One region of the Salirhabdus salicampi genome, then DNA from elsewhere that is predicted to be linked to it. Evidence: riboswitches for the same ligand, from Rfam matches in the RefSeq annotation. Region 1 holds a riboswitch; each other region holds the start of a gene.

Evidence for each region. Region 1 has a riboswitch for S-adenosylmethionine ahead of NLW78_RS03110 (methionine ABC transporter ATP-binding protein). Riboswitches for the same ligand answer to the same signal wherever they lie in the genome.
Region 2: linked by a shared signal. The riboswitch ahead of sfnG (dimethylsulfone monooxygenase SfnG) and the one ahead of NLW78_RS03110 (methionine ABC transporter ATP-binding protein) in region 1 are both predicted to bind S-adenosylmethionine.
Region 3: linked by a shared signal. The riboswitch ahead of NLW78_RS03920 (hypothetical protein) and the one ahead of NLW78_RS03110 (methionine ABC transporter ATP-binding protein) in region 1 are both predicted to bind S-adenosylmethionine.
Region 4: linked by a shared signal. The riboswitch ahead of NLW78_RS00325 (hypothetical protein) and the one ahead of NLW78_RS03110 (methionine ABC transporter ATP-binding protein) in region 1 are both predicted to bind S-adenosylmethionine.

The regions. Positions count from the first base shown of each region.
Region 1 covers NZ_JANBWE010000001.1:589,506-597,316, reverse strand. The annotation lists gene NLW78_RS03120 (MetQ/NlpA family ABC transporter substrate-binding protein) at 1-430, opposite strand, end outside; gene NLW78_RS03115 (methionine ABC transporter permease) at 486-1,145, opposite strand; gene NLW78_RS03110 (methionine ABC transporter ATP-binding protein) at 1,138-2,151, opposite strand; SAM riboswitch class I at 2,255-2,360, opposite strand; gene NLW78_RS03105 (pyridoxal phosphate-dependent aminotransferase) at 2,442-3,620, opposite strand; gene NLW78_RS03100 (carbon-nitrogen family hydrolase) at 3,790-4,590, shown strand; gene NLW78_RS03095 (hypothetical protein) at 4,865-5,410, opposite strand; gene NLW78_RS03090 (hypothetical protein) at 5,410-6,306, opposite strand; gene NLW78_RS03085 (OmpA family protein) at 6,381-7,100, opposite strand; gene NLW78_RS03080 (MotA/TolQ/ExbB proton channel family protein) at 7,104-7,811, opposite strand, start outside.
Region 2 covers NZ_JANBWE010000001.1:702,687-710,497, forward strand. The annotation lists gene NLW78_RS03655 (homoserine O-acetyltransferase family protein) at 1-911, shown strand, start outside; gene NLW78_RS03660 (PLP-dependent aspartate aminotransferase family protein) at 1,019-2,809, shown strand; SAM riboswitch class I at 2,851-2,958, shown strand; gene sfnG (dimethylsulfone monooxygenase SfnG) at 3,049-4,137, shown strand; gene NLW78_RS03670 (NADPH-dependent FMN reductase) at 4,134-4,781, shown strand; gene acsA (acetate--CoA ligase) at 4,910-6,679, shown strand; gene NLW78_RS03680 (ornithine cyclodeaminase family protein) at 6,809-7,786, shown strand.
Region 3 covers NZ_JANBWE010000001.1:748,742-756,552, forward strand. The annotation lists gene nadA (quinolinate synthase NadA) at 1-637, shown strand, start outside; gene NLW78_RS03885 (AAA family ATPase) at 642-1,121, opposite strand; gene NLW78_RS03890 (CAP domain-containing protein) at 1,193-1,957, opposite strand; gene NLW78_RS03895 (hypothetical protein) at 2,178-2,768, shown strand; gene NLW78_RS03900 (RidA family protein) at 2,983-3,363, shown strand; gene NLW78_RS03905 (histidine phosphatase family protein) at 3,385-3,969, shown strand; gene NLW78_RS03910 (hypothetical protein) at 4,639-5,115, shown strand; gene NLW78_RS03915 (hypothetical protein) at 5,212-5,406, shown strand; SAM riboswitch class I at 5,476-5,577, shown strand; gene NLW78_RS03920 (hypothetical protein) at 5,682-6,011, shown strand; gene NLW78_RS03930 (MBL fold metallo-hydrolase) at 6,465-7,319, opposite strand; gene NLW78_RS03935 (hypothetical protein) at 7,692-7,811, shown strand, end outside.
Region 4 covers NZ_JANBWE010000001.1:54,725-62,535, forward strand. The annotation lists gene NLW78_RS00305 (SDR family NAD(P)-dependent oxidoreductase) at 1-698, opposite strand, end outside; gene NLW78_RS00310 (sodium:solute symporter family protein) at 686-2,170, opposite strand; gene NLW78_RS00315 (polysaccharide deacetylase family protein) at 2,327-3,169, opposite strand; gene speB (agmatinase) at 3,207-4,166, opposite strand; SAM riboswitch class I at 4,359-4,461, shown strand; gene NLW78_RS00325 (hypothetical protein) at 4,534-4,752, shown strand; gene fdhA (formaldehyde dehydrogenase, glutathione-independent) at 4,800-6,017, opposite strand; gene NLW78_RS00335 (alpha/beta fold hydrolase) at 6,281-7,111, shown strand; gene NLW78_RS00340 (multicopper oxidase domain-containing protein) at 7,253-7,811, opposite strand, start outside.

The DNA.
Region 1 (7,811 bases):
GATTTGTCGGGTCACTTGCAATCGCAATTTCGCTTCCCTCTTCAATGTCTTCAATGGAGTCAAACTTATTTGAATAGATACCCATTGGAGCTGTCGGAACGATAATAACTTCAGATAAATCTAAATTATGTTCGGCAGAAAATGCATCCAAATATATTTTATGTTGGAACAAGTTTGCATCTAATGAACCATTAGCTAACGATTTATTCGGTTGTACATAATCACTAAACTCAACGACATCAACTGTGTATCCTTTTTCTTCCAAAATTGGCTTAATCGCCTTCGTTACCATATCACTATATGGTCCTACTGTTGCACCAAATACAATTTCCTTCTTGTCTTCAGAATCACCTGACGCATTATCACTACCACACGCTGTTAGAGCCGTAAGTAATAATACTGCTAATAATGTAAATAAACCTTTTTTCATCTTGTTGTACCCCCACTTTTTTCTTTTTTTATATAAAAATGCTAATATAGCAATTTTACCGTTTGTCTAACGCCCTTGCGATACGGTCACCTGTAAACTGTATGACTTGTACAAGAGCAATTAAAATGACGACAGTCGTAAACATGACGGTATTGTCATAGCGATAATAACCAAATCGAATCGCAAGGTCACCTATACCTCCGCCACCAACAATACCTGCCATCGCGGAATAACCAATTAGACTAATCGTTGTAATGGTTAGGCCACTGACAATGCCCGAACGGGCTTCTGGTAGAATGACATCTTTAATGATCATCCATGGTGAGGCCCCTGTTGAGATTGCTGCCTCAATAACACCTTTGTCAATCTCCCTTGCTGATGACTCTACAATTCTCGCAAAGAATGGGATCGCCGCGACCGAAAGAGAAACAGAGGCTGCCGATGGCCCAATGGTAGTCCCTACAATCCATTCCGTAAATGGTAATAAGAAAACGAGTAAAATGATAAACGGAATTGATCGAACAAGGTTCACAACAACACCTGCAATCCCTTTTATAACCGGATTCTCTAAAAACAACCCTTTATCTGTCACATATAGCAAAATGCCAAGGGGCATTCCGATCAAAATGGCAACCCCAAGGGATATACCAACCATATGTAGCGTTTGTAAAAAGGCTTTTATTAAATCTGGCCACAATTCAATAATTCTATCCATGTGAAATCACCTCCACATGTTTCGTTCGTTCATCTAAGAATTGAATAGCTTTCTCGATTTCGGAACGCTCGCCGAGCAATTCCATTACAAAAATCCCTAACGGTATATCGCCTATATATTCAATTTTTCCGTGTAAAATATTGCCCTTCACTTGAAACTGTTGTAAAGCCTCAGATACTACCGCCTCTTCAGCAACTTTCCCTTTAAATTGCAATTTCACCAATGTACCCGTTCGTTCTTGAATAATTCTCTCAGGTAAATCAAATTGAATAACACCTTCGATAAACTTTTTCGTTAAATCTTTCGTTGGGCTCGAGAAGATATCATAAACAGGTCCTTCCTCTATAACTAATCCGTCTTGCATCACTGCTGCCCGGTGACAGATTTCTTTCACGACTTCCATCTCATGAGTAATAATAACAATGGTAATATCGAGTTCTCGATTAATTTTTTTCAACAGTTTTAGTATCGACATTGTTGTACTAGGGTCTAGCGCAGAAGTAGCTTCATCACAAAGCAGCACTTTCGGGTCATTGGCTAATGCCCTCGCTATACCAACACGCTGTTTTTGCCCCCCACTTAGTTGAGCAGGATACTGATCCTTTTTATCCAGTAATCCTACCATATTTAAAAGCTTATCAACCTTTTCTACAGTCTCTTTTTCTGACTTACCAGCAGCCTTTAACGAGAAGGCAACATTTTCTGCCACAGTCTTTGCCGAGACTAAGTGGAAGTGTTGAAAGATCATACCAATTTTTTGGCGGGCTTTCCGTAACTCCTTGCCTGACAATGCTGTCAGCTCTAAATCATCGACAAAAACTTTGCCGGTTGTAGGCCTTTCAAGTAAGTTTATACAGCGGAGAAGGGTACTCTTACCGGCACCGCTATAGCCAACAATACCAAAAATTTCACCTTGCTCAATTGATAACGTAACATTGTCCACGCCAATAACTTTCGACTTCTTCTTCGTTACGTACTCTTTTACAAGGTTTTCTATCCTTATCATGGTTGAGTCACCTCATTAATTGTCTAATGCTATAAAGCTATAAAGCTATAAAGCTTTAATCTGTAAAAATCCCTCTTTCATTCGAAAGAGGGTTCATATTGAATCCTTATCTTTCAGAATGAAACACATTCTGCAGGAAGTAGCACCACTCCACACGGAAGGTTGCCGGACGTCTTAGGGCCTGTTCCCTCAGTCACTCTGGATAAGTTATTATTTAGTTAAATGATAATGAATATCCTATCGTAGTCCAAAAGTATTGTCAATTAAATTTTACAAAAAAAACGATGATTTTACCTTTTGAAAATTTTCAGATTACGGATTCGTTCAACAGCCTCTTTTAATCTACTTTCATCCGCTAGTAATCCTACTCGAACGTAGCCTTCACCGTTCCTACCGAAGCCAATTCCTGGTGCAACAACGACATGTGCTTTATGCAAGAGTAGATCAGCAAATTCTTCAGATGTATAACCATCCGGCACTTTTAACCAGGAGAAGAAGGAGCCCTTTGGTGCTTCCACTTCCCACCCAATTTCTTTTAATCCATTAATCAATACATTTCTCCGTGACTCGTAAAGTTTTGTCATATCTTCTGTACATTGTTGTGGACCTAGTAAAGCATCCGCTGCTGCTTTTTGAATTCCTCCAAACAAGCTTACGTAAAAATGATCCTGAATCAACTCTATCGCTCGAATTACATCCGGATGTCCGACAGCAAAGCCGACCCGCCAACCTGCCATATTATATGATTTTGAGAGAGTGTATATCTCTATCCCAACCTCTTTCGCTCCGGGTGTTTGTAGGAAGCTAATTGGTTTTTTTCCATCAAAACCGATCGTAGCGTATGCGAAATCATGGACAACGCAAATATCATATTTATTTGCTAGATTCACGGTCTCTTCAAACAATTCTTCTGTCGCTATTCCTGCAGTTGGATTGTTAGGGTAATTAAGAAACATAAGCTTTGCTTTTTCGAAAATTCCCTGCGAAATATCTTGATAATTCGGTAAATAATCATTCTTTTCTAGAAGAGGCATTGTTTCCATTTTTGCATTGGCCATCGCAATACCAGACCAATAATCTGGATAACCTGGATCAGGTACTAATGCAACATCTCCTTTATTTAATAGACATTGGCTAATTTCAACTAATCCTGCTTTTCCTCCAAACAAAACCGCGACTTCTATATCGGGATTCACATCAACATCATATTCTCGTTTATAAAAAGTTGCTGCTGCATCCTTTAGAAATTGATGACCACGAAATGGCGAATACCCGTGGTATGCAGGATTAGCTGCTGCCTCTTGTAATGATTGTACAATGTGGTCAGGAGTAGGTTGATCTGGATTCCCTTGTCCAAGGTTAATCACATCATGACCTTCGGCTTGGAGGTTTTGTACCTTCCTCGTTAAACTTGCAAAAAATTGCTTCGGTAGCCGTTGTAAGGCATCGGAAAATTGAATTTGTTTCATTCCATCACTTCCCATTTGCTCAAATAAATTCTAACTATTTATGTTAGCGACTCAGGACTTAGTTGTAAAGGACTTTTTTAAATTTTCAAAGTTGACAGAATTCCATTTCCAATGACATAATAACGTTATCTTTTTATACATTACTTTTTATAGTATGTGGAGTGGTCTTATGAAACTTTCTGTTTCACTTCTTCAAATGGATATTGTCTTTGGAAAACCAGAAGAAAACCGAAAAAAAGTTCAAGATTTCGTAAAACAAGCTATGCGAGATAAACCAGATGTGATCGTTCTTCCCGAACTGTGGGACACCGGCTATGATTTAACAAGACTCCAAGATATTGGAGATGTTGATGGTAAAGAAGGAATGGCATTACTTTCATCATTAGCAAAACAATACAATGTTAATATTGTTGGTGGTTCTATTGCGAAAAGGACAGATGAAGGTACAACGAACACAACATTTGTATTTGACCGGCAAGGAAATAATGTTGGGGAATATAGTAAAGTACATCTATTCCGTTTAATGGATGAGGAAAAATATTTAGTACCTGGAGAGTCAACTGGATTTTTTCACATTGATGAGGTGTCCTGTGCTAATTTTATTTGTTATGATATTCGCTTTCCAGAGTGGGTACGATTACACGCAGCAAAGGGTGCCCATGTTCTATTTGTTACGGCAGAATGGCCGAAACCACGTGTAGAACATTGGCGTTCCTTACTAATTAGCCGTGCAATTGAAAACCAAAGTTATGTCATAGCATGTAATCGGGTAGGCCATGACCCAAATAATGAATTTGGTGGACACTCCATGATTATTAGTCCGTGGGGGGAAATCGTTGTCGAAGGCGATACATCAGAAACGATTTTAAATGGAACGATTGATGTTCAAGATGTAGAACACGTCCGAAAAACGATTCCAATTTTCGAGGATCGATTGCCCTCTTTATATGAAAAATACGAAAAAAACTAGCTAAACATTAAAAACGAGGGACAAATCCCTCGTTTATTTTTTCCTCTTATATTACAATTAACGCCCTTTATAATCCGTCCTTAATCGTACAAAATATTCGACTCTTTTTCACAATCTGTCTCAACTTCATTATGTCATTTGTATCTTAAATATAAAAAACCTCCTCATTTAATAAAGTTAATTCTTGATCCTATATTGCAATTGTATGGAGTGGAAAAAACTTTAGATTGCATATCATTTCAGTTTAAAGGGTTGAATTCCGATACATTCAAAATCATTCCACCTTTTCCACACGACGATATTTTAATAGTAGTAGTAAGAACATAATATATAGCAAAAAAACGACTAGAATAAGAATCAGGATAAGTCCGTTTAACAGGCTATTATGAAAGTTCATGGTGAAGGGTAAGTACATCTCAGTGATAAGTACAACAATTATATACAGTGGAAACAATCTTGAAGTTTGTTGAAAAAGGGAGTGATGATTGAAATGTGACGCTACTTTTAACATGTACTGAAATAAATGGTAGGTTAAGATGATATACATGAATCCAACTCCATTGTTATATATCCCCCACCATGACCACTCGTCATGAATGTCAAACTTAGGATAAAACATTGACGGAAGCGCCAATACAATTAGAAGTGCGGTTAATTGTCGCAGAGTAGCATTTACTTCCACCACTTTTGAAAGCTGATCCAGCCCCACATAAATGAATCCTATACCGGCAGGGTCTGCGAGTACGTCAATAGGACCAATTCGAAATTCAAGAAATAAGAAGAGAAACCCAATAAAAAGCTTTAAAAATCCATTCCTCACTATGACTCCTCCCTTATCAATCTTTTTAACTCTTGATCTGTAAATTCAGGACGAACTGGATCAAAATGAATATAGGAATGGAATGGTCTACCAGATGCACTTATCCCACTAATTCGGAAGTATTTCCGCACGAAAACTTTCTTGTTTGGATTTAATTGTGCATACATCGTAAATCTATCTTCTTCACTAAGTTCCAACGGTAATAAATTATCATGAAATGGTGTTCTATCTATATGTTCCCATTTTTCTTTCAATTCATGGCTGAACCAGTTAGGTTCATTATGTGTCCCTTCAAAATCTATATCGTTACTCCCTAAGGCTATATACAAGTCCTTTTCAAGCCCATTTTTCGCACTAACAATGTTTGTAATTTTCATAGATTCTTTTGCGATAAATTGTGATTCCCACCGCTCACCTAGAAAGGTTTTCGTTTCATAAAGGTCATCATGTAGTGATATCTCTTCTATTACTACAATGTTTCCAACATTTACTGTGAACGGGTCACCTATTTCCGGAAAAACCTTGGCTTCACTAAAAGCCCAAATCCCCTCTTCATTCTTTTGATTATCAAATATAGCTTTCGGAATATGAATCATCACTTTCATGATTGTATGATGTTGAAATTGCTGTTCAGGTTGGTTATGCGATTCGTTATGTGGAAAGTAAGATGTAGGTGTAAAGTTGATACCATTAACCTCTATAGAGTTAATCATAGTGGGGTTATGTTTATTCGTTACATAATATAGCGTAACATCGGTGTGATCACTTTGAACAATGTCATAGTAATGTTCAAAAAATATCGGTTTGTCTAATTGTTGGTTCACATAATACACAATATTCCCTATCCAACAGGCAATAACAATGAGAATTCCTATTAAAAATACCTTTCCATTCATCCCATCTCCCCCCCAATTGTTACAGTAATATTTTACCATAAAAAAACCTATCCAAAAGGACAGGTTTAAAGTGATTACTGTTCTTCTTTCGATATATCTTTGAATACATTTTCCATCTCTTCAGACATTGCTATGCGAAACTTTAGCTCTACACGACGTGACTTTGACTTATTTTCGCTCCCATTTTCTATGATCGGCTCGCTTTCAGAACGTCCAATTGCTGCAATTTTCTGACGCAATGCTTCCTTATTTGGGAAATCGCCAAATTCATCACTTAAAATGTAGCTAACAATACTAAACGCACGTTGTTGTGACAACTCTAAGTTATACATATAAGACCCATCTGAATCTGTATGTCCTTCAATAATAATTGAGTCAACCATTTCGCGATTTTCTTCATGAAATAAAACAGAGGCATAGATGGGGATAATATTTTGTAATTGTTGCTTAAATTCGGGGCGTAAAACAGCCTTATCATAATCAAACAATAAATCACTATCAAACTTTATCGCTCCTGAATTCGGATCAACTTCTACCTCAACACCTTGTTCTCGAAAAGCAGCAGACAGGTCATCAATAACCCCTTCTCGAAACCCAATTAATGCTTCAATCTGCTGTTCCTGAGCCTCGATTTTCCCCTCTTTATCACTAATCTCTACTTGTTTTGTAAAAAGCAATGTAACGAGTATAAGTAAAATAACCAGTAGTAATGTTGCTAATATATCTGTGAACGCTGGCCAAAACTTCCCTTCTTTTGTCCCGGATGCAAACAAACGGTGGTATTTTGACTTCATCGTTTACCGATTCTCCCTTTGACTTGGATACACGACTGCTGAATTTCGTTGATTATTCCACCTTTGAATTTGTTCCGATAATTGTTGAATCGCAAGTTGTAGGTTTTCCGTTGTATATGTATTGTTTGATAATTGGTTGTGCAGAAGATCATTTAACTGCTTTATTTGATGATCAACACCATTTTGATTATTTTTCATAATGCTACTTTCTAACCGTGATAAAGAGCTATCAAAATTTCGACTTAGGGAACTGTCCATATTTCGAACGGTATCACCAAATTGGTTTGTTATTTCCTGAATTTCCTGTCGTACTTGATTCCCTTGTTGATGTAGATTATCTTGTAGCGATTGTTTTAAAGACGTAGACAGTTCGGCAGTTTTCTGAACTAAATCGCGATTTGTTTTGTCATACTGTTCAAGTGTATATTCAAACTGGTTTTTCATTCGTTGATTGTCAGCAATAAAAGAGTGGATTGCATCACGAATATTTACGAGTTCAGCTTTTTGTTCTTGGGCAAAGGTTGAGAACTCTTGCCGTTCTTTCGATATTTTTTCATACTGATTTTCTAAACTTCGGAAATGATTCTCCAATTGACGCACATTGTCCGCAAATCCTTTTGTTACTCCAATTAATTGGTCGAATGCTCGATCGCTCAATATTTCCTTCATCGTTGTCGTCGCTTTTTCCACATTCATAATGTAGTCCTTATT
Region 2 (7,811 bases), 110 kb from region 1:
ACCAATGGGCATATGGGGAACATCATGACGGTTGGTGGAGCGACTTTATTGGACCTGGGAAAATGATTGATACAAACAAGTATACCGTGTTTACGACAAACGTAATTGGCGGGTGTAATGGTACTGATGTAGAACAGGATACGTTAGGTTATCCGAATATAACGGTTAGAGATATGGTGCGAGCACAAAAACAGTTTTTAGCGAAGTTAGATATTGATCAAGTTTATGCCATTGTTGGGGGTTCCCTTGGGGGAATGCAAGTATGGGAATGGGCAGTTATGGACCCAACGTTTGCAGAAGTGTATGTCCCGCTTGCATCAACTCCTATCTTTTCGGATTATGCTCTCGCATATAATCACATAGCAGAACAAGCGATATTATCTCATCAAAATGAAACGGACTCTAACGGTAAAGGGTTAGAAATTGCTAGAATGATTGGAATGATTACTTATCGGTCACCACAGTTATTTAATAATCGTTTTGAACGCTCACAAGGGGAAGACGATCGGTATGAAGTTCAAAATTACTTAGATTACCAAGGGAATAAATTATTGCAACGATTTGATGAAAACAGTTATGTAACGTTACTTAGAGCGATGAATTCCCATGATATTACACGGGGTCGTGGAAGTTTAGGAGATGTTTTGGCGCGAATACAGGCACCTATTTTAACAGTCTCGTTTAGCCACGATTTGCTGTACCCGCCTAAGGCGATTCATGAAGCAGCGCGACAGTTAGAAAATGCAGGCATAGATGTCCGTTATCATTCTGTCGAAACGGATTTTGGTCATGATGGTTTTCTCGTCGAACCAGAAAAGTGGCAACACGTTGTAAAGGATTTTTTGCTAGCACAAGAAGAGAGGAACCAAGTTGATCAAAGTCGTGTGATTGGGGCCTGGAACGGACCATAAATTGTACTTAGAAAAACGGATGACTTCGGAGAATTCCTACGAAACGAACAACGTAAAGCCAACATTCTTATGCACCGAAAATTCAAATAAGGGAGAGAGGAAAATTTATGACTAAAAAAACGACTCAAGAGGAAGCGACAACCCAATACGCTTTTGAAACACAAGTATTGCATGGAGGGCAAGCACCAGACCCGACAACAGGTTCACGGGCAGTACCCATTTATCAAACAAGTTCTTACGTTTTTTCGAATACAGAACATGCAGCGGGGTTATTTTCTTTAGATGAAGCGGGGAATATTTATTCCCGTATTGGCAACCCAACTGTTGATGTATTAGAAAAACGTATTGCTTTACTCGAAAATGGTGTAGGTGCTTTAGCTACAGCAAGTGGGCAATCAGCCATCACATTATCCATTTTAAGTGTAGCGGAAAGTGGCGATGAGATTCTAGCTGCAACGAATTTATACGGGGGGACGTATAATTTATTCGCTCAAACTTTACCGCGTTATGGTGTGAAAGTGACATTTGTTGATCCAACGGATCCAAACAACTTTCGTGAAAAAATTACCGATAAAACGAAAGCAATTTATGCTGAAACAATCGGTAACCCAAGCTTACATGTGTTGGATATTGAAGCGGTGGCAGATGTTGCCCACGAAGCGGGTATTCCACTAATTGTAGATAACACATTCCCAACCCCTTACTTATGCCGTCCAATCGATCACGGTGCAGATATTGTTGTTCATTCAGGAACAAAATGGTTAGGTGGACACGGAACTTCTATTGCGGGCTTGATTATAGATGGTGGACGTTTTAATTGGGGAAATGGAAAGTTCTCTTCCTTTACAGAACCAGATCCAAGCTATAACGGGATTCGTTACTGGAACGACTTCGGTGGCTTAGCGTTTATTATGAAAGCTAGAGTTCAATTACTTCGGGACTTTGGGCCAAGTTTAAGCCCATTCAATGCATTTTTAATTTTACAAGGAATTGAAACATTACATGTACGGATGCGAGAACATTGTAGAAATGCACAACAATTGGCTAAACATTTACAGGCACACCCTGATGTGGATTGGGTAACCTATCCAGGTTTAGAAAACCATCCGTCCCATGAGCTTGCGAAACAGTACTTAGATGATGGTTATGGTGCTGTAGTTAACTTCGGCATTAAAGGTGGCCGAAAGGTAGGAGAGGCTATTATTAACAATATTTCTATTTGGTCCCACTTAGCTAATGTCGGTGATGCAAAATCACTTATAATTCACCCTGCAAGTACAACACATCAACAATTAACTGGTGACGAATTGATCGCGACAGGGGTAACTGAGGATCTCATTCGTTTATCAGTAGGAATTGAACATATCGATGATTTAACTACTGACTTGTTTAATGCGATTTCAAAAGCTACTGGTAATAAACGAGACGGTCAAAAGGTTGTCGTGAATGACGAAGGTGTCATTCGCCGTGTCTTAAAATCACCAACCATCAATGAAAATGGAGAAGAACGTCCGGTGAAAATTGCCGTTGTAGGTCTGTCAGGTAAACCAGCAAGACCGAGTTACCGTTTAGCTCGTAAAATGCAACGTTTAGGATATAAATTAATCCCAGTCAATCCCCGGGAAGAGGAGATTTTAGGAGAAAAAGTGTATCCAGATCTCATTTCTATTCCAGAACCTGTTGATATTATCCAAGTGTTCAGGAATCCAGAAGCTGCGATTGAAATTGCAAAAGAAGCGGGGGAGTTAGATCATAAAGGGATATTTTGGCTGCAAGAAGGTGTCATATCTGATGAAGCAGTAAAAATTGCTGCAGAACAAGGGTATGACGTCGTTCATAACCGCTGTACCTATAAAGAAACCCAACGTCTTCGAGGAACAATCGTTACTTACGTGTAACCATTGATTCCTGGTATATAAGCAATAAAATATCGATGATTCTCTTATCAAGAGAGGCGGAGGGACTGACCCAAAGAAGCCTCGGCAACCAGTATATTCAAATGCTAAGGTGCCAATTTCAGAGGAATGAAACATTCCGAAGATGAGAGAGCTGCAGGATTATTTGCAGCCCTTCTCACTTTGGTGGGAAGGGTTTTTTGATGGAGAAATAACCTAGTTAAACTAAGGAGGAAATGATTATGAGTCAACTTAAATTTGCTTATTGGATACCAAATGTTAGTGGAGGATTGGTTGTGTCAAACCTTCCACAAAAAACGGATTGGAGTTTTGAAGCGAATAAACGGTATGCACAGATTGCGGAAGAAGTAGGATTTGAATACGCGTTATTACAAACTCGTTTTTTTGCTAGTTATGGAGCGGAATATCAACTGGAAGCGATGACATTAGCTTCAGCTTTAGCAAGTGTAACGAAAAAATTAAACTTAATATCGGCGGTTCTACCAGGGCTATGGCACCCAGCAGTTTACGCAAAAATGCTTGCTTCCCTTGATCACATTAGTAATGGGCGTGCTGCAGTAAACGTTGTAAGCGGTTGGTTCAGGGGTGAGTTCGACGGTTATGGTGAACCGTGGCTAGAACACGGCGAGCGTTATAAACGAGCAGAGGAGTTCATTCGTGTTCTCCGCGAAATGTTTACCGCTGAAAAAGCAAACTTCCAAGGAAACTATTATCAAATTAACGATGCACCATTGAAGCCAAAACCAGAAAAAGACATTCCAATCTTCCAAGGTGGAAACTCACAAGATGCTCGTCATATGGCTTCTCGAGTTTCGGACTATTACTTTATGAATGGGAATACATTGGAAGGAATTCAAGAGCAAATTGCAGATGTAAAGGCAAAAGCAGCGGCCCAGGGCCGAGAAGAAGAAGTGAAATTTGGAATTAATGGCTTCGCCATCGTTCGTGATACAGAAGAGGAAGCGGTTCAACTTCTAAGAGATATTATTGCCAATAAAGATGAAGAGGCGGTGAAAGGATTTCAACAAGCCGTAAAAGAGGCGGGCCAATCAACAAAAGATAAGCAGGGGATGTGGGCTAACTCTACAAAAGAAGATTTGGTTCAATATAACGATGGGTTTAAAACAGGTCTCATTGGAACGCCGGAACAAGTGGCAAATCGCATTATCGAATTGAAAAAAGTCGGGGTGGACCTCGTGTTAACAGGGCATTTCCACTATGAGGAAGACTTACGATTGTTTGGAGAAAAAGTCATCCCTCTCGTTCGGGAAAAAGAAAAACGATTAACGAAAGAAGGCATCCTTGTATGAAATTATTAGGGATTTCCGGCAGTTTATCTGACCGTTCAAAAACATTTCTAGCAGTAGAGAAGGCAATCCAATTTGCAGAAGAACAATTTTTTGAGACGAAACAGGCAATTAAAGAAAAATTAAATACCGATAAGTATGATCAAACAATCGAAACGGAGATTGTAAATTTAAAAGACTATGACCTACAGTTTTGTGATGGTCGTAACCCTCTCGACTACGAAGGGGATACGAAAAAGCTTATTAAGAAAATTATCGAAGCTGATGCCTTTATAGTTGGTAGCCCAGTTTACCGCGGGTCTATGAGTGGTGCGTTGAAAAACGTCTTTGATTTAATTCCGAATAATTGTTTAGAAGGGAAAGTAATTGGTTTTATTGCTACAGGCGGAACGTATCACCACTTTTTAGCGATTGAACATCAACTCCATCCACTTGCCGGGTATTTTTCGGCTCATGTTGTACCAGGTGGTGTATATGCCCACAATGAGCACTACGACAATCAAGGGTTGATATCAGATGAAATATTGGAACGGTTACGGGTGCTATCTTACTCTGTTATTGATTTACATCACCGATTATATGATAGCCATACAATTGCAAAAAAACCTTATATTCCGAGAAAAAGTTTATCAGCTACAAAAAGTTAGTCTGTTGCCGTTATCAACTTATTACATTTTCTTCTCATTCATAGGGACATTAGTACAAAAGAGAACTCCCCCCGATCCAATAGGAAGGGGGGCTAAAACTACATAATTAGTAAAGGGGTGGAACCATTATGACGGTAACAAGTGGCATCGTAAAACCGTATGAAAGTAATTACAATTTGCAGCATTATGAGAAGGTTTACAATAATTTTTCATGGGAGTCGGTAGAGAAAGCATTCAGTTGGAGTAAGACAGGTCAACTGAACATCGCATATGAAGCAGTTGATAAGCATGTTGACGAAGGTTATGGTGATAAAATAGCCCTTCACTACGTCCATAATGAAACAGAAGTAAAATTAACTTTTGCGGATTTAAAACAACAGTCTGACCAATATGCTCAGGTTTTAAGAAAACATGGCGTAAAAAAAGGTGACCGTGTTTTTATCTTTTTACCAAAGCATCCGGACTGTTATGTTGCCATTATGGCTGTTATCAAAATAGGAGCCATTGCAGGTCCTCTTTTTGAAGCATTTATGGAGGAAGCTATTAAAGATAGAATGCAAGATTGTGGTGCGAAAGTACTGATTACGAATTCAGAGCTTGTGTCCCGTGTTCCGAGGGAAGAGCTTCCTGATTTACAAACGGTACTCATTACCGGTGAGTCTAGCGAATGTCAACAAGACGAATTGTCTTTATGGGAGGAAATCAGAGGGTTAGATGCTGAATCAGATGAAAATGTGATTGAGTGGGTAGAACGTGACGATCCAATGATTATTCACTATACATCTGGCTCTACCGGAAAACCGAAAGGCATTCTCCACGCCCATCGTGCTATGATACAACAATATCAAACTGGAAAATGGGTCCTCGATTTAAAAGAAGATGATGTATATTGGTGTACGGCACACCCAGGCTGGGTGACAGGAAGCTCCTACGGTGTGTTTGCGCCTTGGTTGAACCGCGCGACCATTATTGTCAATGGAGGGCGATTTGCGGCAGAAGCATGGTATGAATTGATTGAAAGAACGAGGATTTCTGTATGGTACAGTGCGCCAACAGCTTTTCGTATGTTAATGTCGGCAGGTGAAGAACTGCAGAAACAATATGACTTATCGTCGTTGCGACATATTTTAAGTGTTGGGGAGCCACTTAACCCTGAAGTGATTACGTGGGGGAAGAGGACGTTACAATTACGTATACATGACACGTGGTGGATGACCGAAACAGGAGCACAATTAATTGTGAATTTGCCGTCACAGCCCATCAAGCCGGGCTCAATGGGAAGACCTTTACCAGGCATAAAAGTAGAAATACTTAACGATAAAGGTGAGCCGTTACCAATAGGTGAAGTCGGACAATTAGCAATAAAAGCAAACTGGCCGTCGATTATGAAAGGGATTTGGAAGAATGAGGAAAAACATCAATCTTATTTTCCATATGACGGTTGGTATATTTCAGGTGATTTAGCTTATAAAGATGAAGACGGCTATATTTTCTTCCAAGGCCGTAATGATGATATGATTAACTCTTCTGGTGAACGTATTGGGCCATTTGAAGTAGAAAGTAAATTAATTGAACATCCAGCTGTAGCTGAAGCAGGGGTAATCGGCAAACCTAATGAGTTACGAGGAGAAATTGTTAAAGCTTTTATCGTTTTACGTAACGGTTACCAACCGAGTGATGAGCTGTTAAAAGATGTGAGAGCATTTGTCAAAACAAAATTAGCAGCCCACGCGGCACCAAGAGAAATTGAAGTACTTGAGCAACTACCGAAAACGAGAATTAGTGGAAAAATTATGCGGCGCGTCTTAAAAGCGTGGGACCTTGGAATAGACCCAGGAGATACATCAGCATTGGATGGCGGACAGAAGAAAGAGACGTTATATACAACAAAACAATAAAATACCGCTTTCAATATGGGATGGTATAAAATAGAATAAGGGTATAGGGTGTGGGGTTTAACGATGGTTAAACCCCTTTTTTTAAAGGGCGAAGTGTTGAAAATGAATTTTTAATAAGGGAGGAGAACAATGCTTGTCATAAGTAAAGAGGAACAAAAACAATTAGTTAACATGAATGAAGTGATTGATAATGCTTCGTTAGCATTAAAAGAATTCTCAGCTAACCGTACAGTAACTCCTATTCGAGCAGCACTACCATTTCACAATGGGCAAAACACATCACTAGTGATGCCGTCTGTAGCAGAAGAGTTAAAAAGTGTAGGATTGAAAGTCGTATCTGTCGCTCCAAACAATACAAAAATAGGAAAGAAGGCGATTAACGGAGTTGTCATGTTATCAGACTTTGAATCTGGTGAACCCGTAGCAATGTTGGAAGGTTCGTATTTGACAATGGTTCGGACAGGTGCATTGTCAGGTGTTGCGACGAAATATTTAGCAAGAGAAGATGCGAAAACGTTGAGCGTAATTGGGACAGGTGCACAAGCCGAAGGGTTAGTTGCTGCGGTGCTCGCGGTTCGTAATATTGAACAAATCTATCTTTATAATCGAACAAAAAAGAAAGCAGAGGAATTCGCGCGATATGTGTTTGATACATATGGAATACAAACCGAAGTAATATCGGATGCTAACGAAACCGTAAAGAAAGCAGATATTGTCGTTACCGCTACAAATGCTTTAACACCTGTGTTTTCTGATTCTTTACAACCAGGAGTGCATGTCAATGCAGTCGGCTCTTTTCGTCCAACTATGCAAGAATTACCTTCAAATGCTGTGACGTCGGCAAATAAAGTTGTAGTAGAAGCGAAAGATGCGGCGTTAGAAGAAACAGGTGACTTGCAAGTCCCAATTAGGGAAGGGTTATTCAATGAATCGGATATTTACAGTGAACTTGGCAAGGTTGTAGCTGGAGATTATCCGGGTAGAGAATCAGAAAGAGAGATTACATTATTCAAATCAGTAGGATTAGCCGTCGTTGATATTGTTGTGGCTAGATATATTTACGACAAAGCTAAGGTAAGAAATATTGGAACGAAACTTCATCTCTAATGTTAGGATATATTCACTTGGCCAT
Region 3 (7,811 bases), 160 kb from region 1:
AGCTACTGTTACCTCTTCGAATGCGAAACGAATGATAAAATGGGCGCTTTCCCAAAAGAAGCGCATTTTGTTTCTTCCTGATCAACATTTAGGTAGAAATGTGTCATATGAATTAGGTGTCCCCCTAGAACAAATGGCAGTATGGGACCCACTGAAAAAAGAATTAATATATGAAGGAGATAAACAAAATATTTTAGTGATCTTATGGAAAGGTCATTGTTCAGTTCATGAAAAATTTACCGTTGAGCATATTCATGCTTTACGTTCCCAATTTTCCGATATGAACGTAATCGTTCACCCTGAATGTACTTTTGACGTTGTACAAGCAGCTGATACATCGGGTTCTACGAAAGAAATTATTGATGCCATTAATCATGCTCCAAAAGATAGTCGCTGGGCAATCGGAACAGAAATGAACCTCGTAAATCGATTAATAAAATCAAATCCAGATAAACATATTGTCTCCTTAAATCCAAATATGTGTCCATGTCTTACGATGAACCGAATTGATTTACCACATTTTGTTTGGGCATTAGACATGATCGAAATGGGTAAACCTGTGAATGAAATAAAAGTAGAAGACGAAACAGCTCACTTTGCCCGCTTAGCTTTACAAAGAATGCTTGAACGAGTGTAGGTAACTATAAACAATATTTAGAATTATGCCGAATATTGTAAATGATGGACTCTATATTGCTCTCGTTAAGAACATCTACAGTTTGAAGGTAAGACGTATATTTATGTGATTGTTTTTTGCTTATTTCATCAGTTATATTGCATTCTTCAACCTGTTCATAATCAGTTGCAAATAAAATCACATATACAACTGAAACGTGAAGTGGTGATACTTTTTCTTTGAGCCACATTGCCTCATCGGGAAGAGTTTTATAATCAATAATGACATCAATTCCATACGTTAAAAAGTTTTTCGTTAAAATAAAAATGTTATCCCAAATAAGACGGTACTCTTTCAAACTTCTCTTTCTACCGTTCAAGTGCATTTCTTGAATAAAATCACCTGGGATTAGTGCACAGTTAGGAATTTGTTTTGATAAAGCGTGGGCAATTGTTGACTTTCCGGTTCCGGAGGGCCCGGAAATGATGTAGACAGATCGGCTCATAAGCGACCCCTCATGACGTTATAATATCATCAGAAAGCCAAAGACATCGCAATTGATGCTTTGGCTTTTCTTTATTTTTGAATAAACATTTGTGTCCAATGGTTTCCTTCGGTTTCATGACCAACGCCAATATGAGTAAACTCTTCTGTTAAAATATTTTTGCGGTGGCCTTCACTATTCATCCAAGATTGGACAACCTCTTCTGGCGATTGTTGTCCTTGTGCAATGTTTTCTGCAGCAGACTGATAATCAACACCATTGTCACGTATCATATCAAACGGAGACCCGTACGTTGGACTCGTGTGTGAAAAATAGTTATTTGCTTGCATATCTTCTGACTTTGTACGAGCAATACCACTTAATTGTGTATCAATTTTTAGCTCGGATAAGCCATTATTTCGCCTCTCTTCATTTGTCAACTCCACTACTCTACGTTCAAATTCGCTTAAACCTTCGGCATCTTGTCCACCTTGACTTTGTTGTTCATTCGTTTGTTGTTGTTGTTGCGGTTGCTGGGACTGATTATTACCTTGTTGTTGAATATTTCCATTTTGTTGATTTTGACGTTGTTGTATTTGTTGATCCCCTGATTGTTGTCCGTGTTGGTTTGAATTACCGTGGTCTTCTGATGTGTAGAACTCATACTTAGCTTCTTGAATGACTTTTGCTCGTGTATGCGGATAGTCTTCACTAGACATATTTGTATTCATACTTGATATATTGTCATTGTTATTGTTTCTCTGACGATCATCCATGACATAATCACCAGTATTACAAGCAACTAAACCTGTAAGCATTATAGTAAGACTAAACAATTTTATAAATGTAAGTCTCATGTTTTTCCCTCCTTTTTTGTTCGTTTGTCATATTTTTCGTTTAGTTTTTAAAAATATATATGGTAAAAGAAGTAAAACTAACGTTTAGTATTTTTTTACTATATGCGATTCTTGTCGAGAGAGAAGGTAGGTATAGGACACCACCCCTTTTTTATATGTATGTAGTATGGAGATTTTTTTGTAATTACCTTCCATCGGAACAAACGAAGTGGGGTGGAGGATGTTCAATGATCAAAGACGAATTCCAGTCATTTGCCGGGGATGGGCAGTAACTTTCATACTTATAATGACCCTTTTCACTGCCTGTGAAGCTGAAACGAAACAAGCACAAAGAGTAGAATCATTAATAAATGAAAAAAATGCACATTTGCAAAATGTTTATTTTGAAGTTGAGCAATACGGTGAAAAAGTACTTACTTTCTTAACTATTCTGGATGAGCGAAACGAAGCATTTTTGAATCATGCAAAAAAAGGAAAAGATAACGTTAAGATGTATGAGGATCAAGATTACGTAAATATGGGTTATTATATTGGGACAACATTAAAACAATTAGAAAAGGAATTTTTAAAGGAAGTTACAGAACCACCATTGCCTCTGACAAAAGCACACCGAATGTTAAAAGATACCGTCTATTCTTATACGAACGTAGGGGAAAATTATAAACGGGTTATGCAATTAATGGAACAAGGTGAAATTGAGGATGCTATGTTTTTTTTGGAAGTGACTCGAGATTGGGTGAAAAGTGCTACTGATACCCTTGATAAAGTGAAGGAGGAAATGGAAAAAGTGAAGGAGCAGTATTATCCATAATGTTCTTAATTTAATGAAGTAATGAGAAATATAACGGAACAAGGTCGTACATTCGACAATTTCACATACTATCGATGAACGTCTACATTGTCGGCATCTTCATTGGTTAGAGAATACATTTCAATCAAAATCTTGAAAAAATATTCCCGAAAATGTACGAAAAAGTCTAACTTTTTGCTAAAATGAACCGTAAAAGAAATGGAGGATGAGGACAATGAATGAAAAAGTAGTTTGTCATAATGCACCTGCTGCAATTGGACCATATTCACAAGCGATTAAAACAAAGGATTACATATTTATATCTGGACAAATCCCGTTAAATCATGAAACAGGTGAAATCCCCGAGCAGTTTGCTGATCAAGTAGAACTTGTACTACGAAATATTAAGGCTATTGTGGAAGAAGCTGGATCATCTTTGGAAGATGTAGTGAAAACAACGGTTTTTCTATCGGATATAAATCATTATGCTCAATTTAACGAAATTTATAGTACATATTTCGGTGACATTATGCCAGCACGTTCAGCAGTTGAAGTATCCAAGCTTCCGAAGGACGTTCAGGTTGAAATTGAAACGATAGCATTAACAAAAGAGTAAAGGTTGGAGAGGAGAACCGACATGACTACAATTGGGTTAATTCGTCATGGCGTTACAGATTGGAATGTTCAACGACGGGCACAAGGCCAAACAGATATCCCATTAAATCAGGATGGCTTAAACCAAGCACAAGCATTGGCAAGACGTCTTCTAGGAGAACAGTGGGACATGGTCGTTAGTAGTGATTTGTCTCGGGCATATGTTACTGGGAAAACGGTTGCCAACCTTCTCCAAATTCCAATTATAAAAGATACACGTCTGCGGGAAATGTACTTTGGTGAAGTGGAAGGATTAACGAAAGAAGAGCGGATTGAGAAGTGGGGACCACAATGGAAACAGTTTGATCACGGTGGCGAAACGAATGAAGAGGCCCGCTCACGAAGTGTGGACTGTGTGGAAGAAGTTTGCCTGCAACATCCTAACAAGCGCATTTTATTTATAAGTCATGGAGCTACATTGAATCAGTTAATGATAGGTTTGATGAAGGATGAAACGTTTGATGTAAGCTTTTCAAATACATCCATTTCAGTTTTACAAAAACAAGCCGATAAATGGTCGTTACAGGTGTTAAATTGTGCGAAACATTTAGGTGAAGGTGTAAGGTAATTAAGGACATCCCAAAATGGGATGTCCTTAATTTTTCGATGCTTATTAGGTGTGTAGCTTGTAGTATCAAATATGGTGTTGAGCAAAACGGTGATGAAAATGGATGAAGCAATTAACTTTAATAAAATGCCATTTCGTTATTAAATTAAATTTAAATCCACTTCCACCCTCCATCAATCCATTTCGTGAAAATTAGTTATACTTCATTATAGTACAGTTGTCCTCTTTCACAACAGTTGGAAACCCGTGCGGCTCATGAAAAATAAAACAAGTGATTATCTCTTTTGGTATAAATATCCGGAACAACATTTCTGACAGCGAAAGTCGATTTTTTCATGACAAGGTCCACAAACGCGAAAACGACAGTTATTACATTCAAACCAAAGCCATTCCTTAAATAATGTCGTATTACAGTTATTACACAAGACTACCATCTCTACATTCCCCTTTTTTCGTTTTTTCTTTATTATACGAATTCCAGATTCCAAAATATGATAGTTAGTTGAGATTCAAATAGTATTACTAGTCACATCGTATGGAATGACAGGTTGCAGGAAGATCGGTGTGGTCTTACTCAGTTAATATAGGTGATTTTTAAAAAATACGAAACTAGTTTGTTCAAGCCTGGAATGGAACTGAATACACTGTATAGGAGGGAGGATGTTAGGTGTGGGCATGTATGTATGGAATATCGTCATCTGGTTATGGATGCTTTTAATGGTGATTTATATTATGAGAATAATGCGAGGGCGTAGTGATCGGCATGTGGCAAATGTTTGTCTTGGTATGATAATGTCATTTTATATAGCCATAGTAACAAATCTCTATGTAAGTACATTAGTGTCTTTCTTTATTGCATTTTTAATTGGGGTTTCCATTATTCTAACAACTACAAATAGTCTAGCAGTAAATACGATATTAAATGGCGTTACGCAATGTATAATGTCCTCGTTAATGGGGGGGATGGTACCAATGATGGTTACATATGAACAATGGCTTGTCATGTTACAGCTATTTACAATTTTAACGTATTTTCTTTTTTTATTAATGATATTGTCTTTTCATACTAGGACATTGAAATGGTTTGCATTCCATATTATTACATTTTTTATGTTTGGTGTCACGTTATGTTACATAAACTTGTAACATTTTCACTAATTCTTAATAATCTTTTAAAATAAATGAATGGAGTCTTATGTTACGATTAAGGAGGTTAAAATAGAGCGGAAGGTGTTGAGGGGATTGGTAAGAATTATGCTTAGTGTATCGATTGGTGTTATAGCTGGTTTTACCGGAGGATTAACGTTAGACCGGAAATTTCACCCAGATTACTTTATTTTAGGTACCCTTATCTCCTTGTTGATCATCTTCTGTTGGGAAATAAGACGTGTGCACATATTGGAAAAAACCAATGAGTCTGAAAATCAACAAGCATAAGCCAGTATCATAAAATGGAATCAACTTGAACGTTTAACTTAAATATGATATGTTTTTATTACAATACAATACTTATCAAGAGTGGATGAGAGAACTGGCTCGACGATTCCACAGCAACCTGCCTATGCAAGGTGCTCCAACCAGCAAAGCTGTCGCTTTGGGTGATAAGGAACGGAAACGGTTCTAAAGGTTCTTTTTGCCCTCGGCGAAAGGAGCCTTTTTTATTATGGACCCTTGTAAAGAATTGTAAAACAGCAATTAAAGGAGTCGTTACTATGGACGCAAACAGAGGTTTTATGGCAAAACAAATGGATATCGACGTATTTACAAGACATGTACTCGATTGTATCCGCCGGGAGTTAAAGGAACAAGGTCGGATCGTGTTAGCTGAAATAAATAAACATGGAAACGGAAATGTAGAGATTCGTATTCGAGAAGGCAAGGAAAGTTACTTTTTGATGACAAACTGGGGTGAGTTACGAGCGTTAAAAAAGAAAAATCCGTACGCGGTTGATAGAATGCTCTTACAAAAGCTTGAAGAGGCAGGGTTGAAAATAGAAGAACGAGATAGTCAATACTTACAAACGGTGTTACAAGTAAGTTAACAAACAAAACGCTCTTAGGGCGTTTTGCAGTTTGTAGAGAAACCTAGGTTTTTCTACAAGCTTTTATTTTGTCCTTCGATTTAGGGCGAATACCACTCGCTTTCCGCGGACGAACGCCCGAGCCTCCCCGGAAAAGCGCCTGCGGGGTCTCGGGTCGCTCGTTTTTCCGCCGGAGTCTCGCGGTATTCGCTGCCTTTGATCCCCATCACGATCAGTAGTCGTGTAAGTGGGTTCTTCTCCTTTTGCAATGACTCCAAATATATTCCTTTGGGCTTAACCAGGGCAAAAGGGATTAGTTAAGTATCCAGCATCTAAACGAACAGCTTTTACATTAAACCTAAATCTTTCAATTTGCCTATTTAACCGTTGCGGTGAATGGTAAAGTGTATGTATAAAAATCAAGCTGCCGAGACTTTCTCTACAGATTGCAAAACACTTTAGGGCGTTTGTTTTTTACACATCGATTTTCATCGTATCATACGCGAATTCGATATTGTATTCATCTTCACGCAACTTCTTTTCCAACACTTTAAAATCGTTATAACTAAGCCCATCAGGTTCCTCAATATGAGTAATAATCGTTCTTTTCGGTTGCAATTGTTTTACTACTTGTAATGTATAAGCAAATGTAGCTTCCGACTGCAATAGTGGATGGTCTTTTTGAATGAGTCGCTCTCCATTTAACGGGTGAAACTCGCAAATACCAAGTGGTAAAATTGCTACGTCAATACCTTGCAATGATTTTGGAGGTGTCCATTGGTACAATTCATCAGGCACAATCAACACCCGTTTGTTTTCTTCCTCCAGTAAAAAACCATAAACATAATCTTCCGCTAAACGAAAAGGAAGGATGGTAGATCCGTTTAATTCAAAGGTATCTCCATCTTGAGGTAGGTGGAGACGGATAAACCCTTCATCGCTGAAATACTGTAAATGCTCATGAATTCCTAAGCGATGTTGAAAGTCTTTCGCTACTTGTTCTGGCAAGTATACATCAGTTGTTTGATGGTTAGGGGGAAAGTGTAACCAATCCGCATTCATTGATTCAAGCACACGTAGCCCTTGGACATGGTCTGGATGCCAGTGGGAATAACATACCCCATCAATAGTAGTAATATTTGATCGATTAAGTTGTTCGTAACTATGTTCAGAAGTATCTAATAATAAATTTGGTCCGTGAATAAACAAGCCAGGGCCAGTACGGCTATAGGGTATACCTTTTTCTTTTGCTTCTACACAAACTGAACATTGACAAAGGGGACGAGGTATCGGAACTGCACCCGCTGTACCAAGAAATTCAATTCTCATGTCGATTCCACCTTTTTGTATTGATACGTAATAGTTTATATGGAACCCAATTATTGGTAAAGAGGTTATTTTAATTGTAGTTTGCCAACGTTTGAATTTTCCTAGAGGAATGGAAAAGGATTGAATCGCCAGAATCTAGAAAAAGAAAAACGACCCGGACAAATCTAACGGGTTCGGCTTAAGAGTACAAAACAGAAAATAAGCCAAATAGCATTCCGATGACAATAGAATTGGAATGCTATTTTTTTGTTGATATAAAGGAACAAGCTCCCCGAATAATAAGTGCTTTGTAACTTTTTTCTTTTTTATGAAACCTTTTTTCATTATTTCCGTCTATTTAGTACGTTTTTATAAGAGGAGGGAGTATTTTGCATGATTAATTTAACCCCTTTGGATATATTTAGGTTATATTTTCACGCTAAAAACGTAAAAGACTCTGAAACGATTTACAACCTTTATATAAAGGGCGAAAAATACTTTACTCCATCTAAA
Region 4 (7,811 bases), 530 kb from region 1:
TTGCCGTCATCGGAGGCTAGGAGTAAAGCTGTTGCTGCCATTTCTTCAACCGTACCTAGTCTTTTTAATGGAACGTCTTTTTCTTTTTCAATCCATTCTTCATCCATATCTGAAAGGATCATATCTGTCTCTACTGGCCCGGGAGCTAATGTGTTCACTAAAATGTTTGGTGCTAACTCCAGAGCTAAGCTTTTTGTTAAGCTATTGATGCCGCCTTTTGCTGCTGTATAATGGGTGAAGTTGGCCCGACCTTTCAATGAGAGTTCAGATGACACGTTAATAATTTTCCCAACCATATCTTTGTTCATTAGTGGTAGTAAATATTTTGTCGTGAGAAATACACCTCGTAAGTCTACATTCATCAACTTATCCCATTCTTCAACGGGCATGTCGACTAAAGGATATTCCTTTCCGATCGTACCTGCATTATTTACAATAATATGAATTGCTCCAAACACTTCCTTAATTTGATGAGCCATGTTGATTATTTGTTGTTGTTCTCCCATATCTGCTTGAATTGGTAAAGCTTTTACACCATAAGATTCAAGTTCTTTAGCTGTTTTGTCAGCTTCTTCTTTGTTCGAGCGATAGGTAAATGCGATATGTGCCCCTTCATTTGCATAGGCAATCGCAATTCCTTTACCTATACCTCTGCTTCCGCCTGTAATCACTGCTACACGATTTTTTAATTTACCCATTTGTCCCCTCCGAACGTTTCTTCCGTTGGTAGCTCATCCGCCGTTTTGTCTAGCTCTCTAGCATGGGCATCAAGTGTCGCCTGATTAGGTGGAGATAATTTCGATACAACGACGATAATAATACCAGAAATGACTACCGCAAAGAATACGGGTTCTTGCAGTAACGTCCATAGTAATCCACCTTCACCAGGAAGTGGTACCCCTGCAAAGAGTGTTACTACATATACAAACAATCCTGCACTTATGCTGCTCCATACTGCTTTCGATGAAACACCTTTCCAAAACGGAGGAAGTAGAAGTGGCCAGAATAAAGTCGCAAAAATAATATCCCAGGCAAGATAAGCTACAGCTAAGACTTGTTCAAATGAAATGGAAATGTATAGAGCTACTACACCGCAAACGAGTATGGCAACTCTTGAATAAAATAGTAACTTCTTTTGTGACGGTTTTTTGTTAATAAAATCTAAGTAAATATTTTTCGCAAATACACCAACTGCAGCCATGTAACATGCTGCTAATGTCGACATCGCCATTCCAACCATCGCCGTTAAAAACAAACCAGCAAAGATAGGGTGCCAATAATCTAATGGATATAGAAGTAATAATGATTCTGCATTTTCTACCCCTGGATATAACATCTTGAATGCTTCCCCAATAATTCCTGGAGTCCAACCAACAATTAAAACAATGAGGCCTGCAATGATCATTGATTTTGAGGCAATGGATGGACTTTTAGCACCAGCTACTCTTTGGCCTAAATCAGCAGCGGCAAGGTTGCCTAATGCGAGAACTAAATATAAAATCCAAAAGTCTGCCCCGCTTTGGTCAAATAGTCGATTCACATCCCACCAGTTAGGATTGAAAATTTCCCCTTGATTCGTAAAGATAATAACTAACGTTACCGTTAAAATACCTAACACAGATATGATTCCATTAAGCACATCTGCGTATGCTAATGACCATAATCCTCCCATAAGTGTATAAACAATCGTAAGAATTACGAAAACGATGGCACTTGCCCAAAACGGAATGTCAAAGATGACTTGGATAATATAAGCCCCACCAACGGTTAATGCACCGGCATTAAAGAAACCGAAGGCAACAATCATGATGATTCCCGCGTATGCACCTAATTTTTTGTCTGCAAAGCGTATTCCGTAATAATCGGCAATTGTCCAACCTTTTAACCTTCTAAGTGGCTTTACCCATGTGAAAGCACAAATAATCATAGCCGTTCCTAGACCACCCATTGTGGCGAATGATTCCCATCCTCCTAAGAAATAACCGGAATCCACCGCCGCAAAGTAAAACGGTGCAGCTAATAGTGCAGCCGTTAAACTCCATGTAACCAACGGTAATGGTAAGTTCCAGTTGGCAATAATGAGGTCTTCTGCGCTGTCTACCCTTTTATAGCCTTTAAAGGCAAGTAAGTAGATGGCAATCATGAAGACAACAAAAATAAACGTAATCATACTGAATCCTCCTTTTTATAGTTTAGTTCTTAATAAATAAAGTCAGAATATACTGAAAACTAAAAGCGCACTGCGGGAAACCATTTAGCAATCATAAAGGAACCAATTGCTAGCAATAACAACACAGTAAATTGGAACCGCTTACAAATTAACCGCTTAATCAAGTTGTATAAAAGGGGAGTGTTCAACTTTTAATTCCCCGGAAGACCATTTCTCCTCGATCTCATTTAATGTTGTAAACCATACCCCGGGTTTCGATTTCATATAGTGAATGAGTTCGTTTAGCATGTTAATCCGGGAACTTCTGCCAATAAGCTGCGGGTGCATCGTTAACACAAAGCAACCACCATCTTGGTACAGTCCGTCAAATTCTGCTTTCCATAGTCGATAAACTTTATCTGGTTCCTCGATGGAGAAACCGATTGGAGGTTCAGCAGAAAACGCAAATTGTTCCCAGTCATCTAGCAACCATGTGACTGGTATTTCAAGAATTTTTTCGTTATGCCCACCATCAATCGTATAAGGAACATCATTTCCCATTAAGCTAGAATCGAAGCGGAAATCATATTTTTTCAATAAGCTTGGCGTATGTCGATTTATTTCCCATAAGGGTGCTCGATACCCTTCTGGATAATAGCCCGCATATTTCTTAATTGCTTCTCTACCTTTCACTATAATCTCTTCTTCTTCTTCAAAGGTTAAGTCATCAAGGCGTTCGTGAAAGTAGCCATGATGACCAATTGGATGATTTTTCTCTACTATTCTTTCGATAACAGTCGGATCTATATTAGCTACAGCTCCTGGGACAAAAAAGTTTGCTTTCAGGTCATTCTCGCTTAACAAGGTTAAAATGCGGTTTAATCCAACGGTTCTTCCGTACGTTCCTATAGATAATAGTGACATCCGTGACTTGTTTTTCTCATTGAATGTAAAAGCTGTTTCAGCATCTACATCAAAGGATAAAACGACAGCCATCTGTTTTCCGTTGGGCCATTTCATCATATCCACCTCTTTCCCTATAAATATATAATTGTTTCTATTGGTTACGTTTATGGAATGCTAAAATAGATAGAAATTCATAAACGATGTTTGCCCCTAATTGAGCTGTAATTTCAGCATTATCTAACGCTGGCAAAACCTCAACCAAGTCAAAACCGACATAGTTTAAATCTGGTAAATGACGCACATAGTTCAGACCTTCATAGCTCGTTACACCACCAGGTTCAGGTGTTCCTGTTCCTGGTGCATATGCGGGATCAAAGAAGTCGATATCGAAGGTAAGAAATACGGGCTTCTCTCCTACCGTGCTTTTAATTTGTTCACTTAACTGTTCAGGAGATAAGGAACGAAGCTCGTCTATCGTAATCACATGGAAACCCATATTTATTGCTTCATCTACATCACTTGGATCATATACGGTTCCCCTAAGTCCAATTTGGATTGAAGTAGAGGGGTCAACAATGTGTTCTTCTAATGCTCTTCGAAAAGGTGTACCATGAGTATACTTTTTGCCCCAATAGTTGTCCCAAGTATCACCGTGGGCGTCAAAGTGAACAAGACTTAATGCTCCATACTTTTCGGACAATCCTCTTAGTTCTCCTAAAGTGACAGAGTGGTCACCACCAAGCCCAATGGGAATAATATTATGCCTTGCCAGTGCACTATAAGCAGTTTTCATAATGTCATAGGATTCGTGGATATGACCGGGTATTAGAGGTAAATCACCGTAATCAATGACAGAACAATAATCAAAGGGGTTGAGTTTATGAAAAGCGTTAGAAGGTCTTAGAAGCATAGAAATTTCACGTATTCCGGAAGGTCCGAAGCGGGATCCTGACCGGTAGCTTGCAGCAGTGTCGAAAGGTAATCCTACAATGGCAACATCTATATCCTCATGAGGATCAGTAATATAAGGCAGTTTCATAAAAGTTCTAATGCCAGTGTATCGTGGTGCATCACTATGGTGACTTGGACCATATTTAGGTTCTTTAGCCAATTTTATCCCTCCTGTTTACCCTTAACTATAAGGTAAAACAAGGGTTACACGAATAGACAAAATGTTAAGAATTTTCAATAATTACATTACTAAGTGTCTAAACGGATAGGTGATATGGCACTTTTATGTGCAACCGCCATCAAGGAAGGTAATATTTCCCCGTTATGTATGCTATAATGAAATGAATTAAATAGATTATCCAGAGTGACAGAGAGAACTGGCTCGTTGATGTCACAGCAACCTGCTTTATGTAAGGTGCTCCTACCAGCAAAGCGTCTGCTTTGAATGATAAAACCGGTCAAAAGGACTTCTTTTTGCATTCATGGCAGAAAGAAGTTTTTTTATATTTTCAAAAGGAGTGAGAAGTATGGATTTTCATGTGAGAAATGGAGAAGTCGTACAATTAACGGAGAAAGAGGCAAAACAAGTGAAGCGGAAAGGGGTTTATATTACGGAGTTGACGAAACATATGACACAAGAGGAATTGGAGGCCTTTAAAAAAGAACGTTATGAAAAATTTCTGAAACCAATAATGAATCACAACGAATCACAGCTTAAGGCGGTTCAAAACCGTAAAGAGAAATAAATACGATGAAAAGCCCAGTGAATCTGATTCACTGGGCTATCTTCATATTATTGTCTCACTAAGCCGTGAGGATCAATGACGAATTTTTTCGATGCGCCGCCGTCAAACTGTTGATATCCATTCGGTGCTTCGTCAAGGGAGATTAGGGTAGCATTTACTGCTTTCGCAATTTGTGCGCGGCCGCTTAAAATGGACATCATCAAATCGCGATGGTATTTCATGACCGGCGTTTGCCCGGTGACAAATGTGTGAGCTTTAGCCCAACCAAGTCCGAGACGAATTTTTAATGTTCCTTCTTGAGCATCTTTATCAATTCCACCTGGGTCTCCTGTTACATATAAACCTGGAATCCCAAGACGTCCACCAGCTCTCGTAATTTGCATTGCTGTGTTTAATACCGTTGCGGGAGCTTCACCAGCACCTTCACCGTGTCCACTTGCTTCAAAACCAACCGCATCTACCGCGCAATCGACTTCAGGTACACCTAAAATTTGTTCAATTTGCTCTCCTACATCTGTATGTTCCCGAAGGTTAATCGTCTCACAGCCAAAGCTTCTCGCTTGAGCTAAACGTTCTTCAATTAAGTCACCAACAATAACAACAGATGCACCAAGTAGTTGGGCAGAGTGGGCAGCAGCAAGTCCTACTGGGCCTGCGCCAGCAACATATACTGTGGAACCAGGTTTAACACCAGCGCTTACTGCACCGTGATAACCCGTTGGGAAAATATCAGAGAGCATCGTTAAATCAAGAATTTTCTCCATAGCCAGGTCTTTATCTGGGAACTTCAATAGCTGAAAATCTGCATATGGAACCATGACATATTCAGATTGGCCACCGACCCAGCCACCCATATCTACATAACCGTATGCTGATCCTGGTCGGTCAGGGTTCACATTTTCACAAATGTGAGTATCTTGCTGTTTACAACTACGGCAACGACCACATGCAATATTAAACGGAACAGACACTAAGTCCCCTTTTTTAATAAATTCTACATCACTTCCGACTTCAATCACTTCACCTGTAATCTCATGCCCTAACACTAAGCCACTAGGAGCCGTTGTCCGCCCTCTTACCATATGCTGATCACTACCACAAATGTTTGTCGTAACAACTTTTAAAATAACCCCATGATTACACTTTCTTCCAACATTCAATGGGTTTACACCCGGTCCATCTCGAAGTACTAAATCAGGATAGCTAATATCCCGAATTTCCACCTCTCCAGGTTTCACATAAACAACTCCACGATTTCCCGCCAACTGAATTCCTCCTCAAAATAATGGTGAAAATATGAAATTTTTACCATTATACGAGCTAATATGTAAAATATTACATTTAATTTTGATCATCTACTTTTATAAGTTTAAAACTATAATGTAAAACCTGCTTTTACATAATGGGAAACGTTTATGCTACCTTCAAATTGCTAATCCGAGTATAATGGCGAAGAAGAAAGGCACGGGCTTATTAATTTCGAGCAACTACAAATAATATCAAGTAGAACATACTAGGAGTGAAAGAGATGTCCAGGAGCCGCATCCAAAAGGAATACATATCGATTTCAAATGTAAATGTTTATTGTGAATATATTTTAAATGGGAAGCCGCCTATTGTACTCATTCACGGGTATTTATCATCAACCTATACCTTCAATCGACTTATGCCTCTTTTGACAGAGCATTTTTCCGTTATTGCTATAGATTTACCTGGTTTTGGGAGAAGTGAAAAATCCCGTACATTTTATTATTCCTTTGCGAACTATGGTAAATTGGTACTTGAATGTATGGATTATTTTGGAATAGAAAAGGCTTTTTTGGCAGGTCACTCAATGGGGGGGCAACTCGTAATAAATGCTGCTAAAATTGCTCCTGAAAGAGTTCAAAAACTCATCCTTCTATGTAGTTCTGGCTATCAAAAGAGAGTGAATAAATCTCTTGTTTTTAGTTCGTACTTACCTTTCTTTCATATATATGCACGACGCTATATTGGACAAAAAACAATTAGAGAAGCCTTGGAAGATGTGTTATATGATCACTCCCTTATTACAGATGAAATGATGACGGAATTTGAACGGCCACTGTTACAGAAGGATTTTTACAAATCACTGATAAGACTATTGAGGCACCGAGAAGGGGATCTACCTTCATCTGAATTAGCGAAAATTGATACCCAGGCTTTATTAATATGGGGAGAAGAGGATAAAGTCGTACCATTGAATATAGGAAAACGGTTAGTAAGAGATCTTCCAAATGCAACATTGATTTCGTATCCTCAAACAGGACATTTAATTACAGAAGAAAGACCGAGAGAACTTTTTCAGGACATTGTTTCATTCACTGATATTGGAAAATGATCAGACCCTATTATATGTTGGTTTTAATATGGGTATAGGTTTGAAAATATCATTATATTTTGCCATACGAAAACACCCCAAAAGGTTAGATTTTCACTCTAACTTTTGGGGTACAGTACCGAAAGGAGGCGTTTTTCACTTTTATAAGTCTGATAATGGTTTTACATTTTTGTTGTTTATCTGGTCATGGACTCTTAACAAGCCCCACATACCACTTTCTAAGCTCCACATAATGTTCCCTGCCCGATACATGTAGTCTCCAGGATGTTTAAACTTACCTCCTGCCCCACCTTCAATGTACGCGTCTAGTTTTGAACCTACTGTGTTCAAACCGTGTACAGAAGAATAAGCCGAGTTCATGTTATTTGGGTTGAGGCGCCATCTATGGCCATGGAGGTGGAAAGTGTGAGTCCTTCTTCTCTCTGATGGCATGAGTAATCGAATAACTACAGGGTCTCCTTTATAGGCTTCCAACATTGGAGTTGCTGGGTCACCGTAGTGACTTAAACTAAATATTTTATGGTCATGAATATTTTCAGCCCGATTAAAGAGACGTTCTGATCGATAATTAAATCCTTTAGAACCTTGATCGTAGGTGTCGGCCTCTTCTCCATTGTCAATGATTGGATCGCGTATTTCATTATTATTATTGTCTAGCAATCGTATCCCATCGTGCATAATCAATACGTGTTCTCGGAAT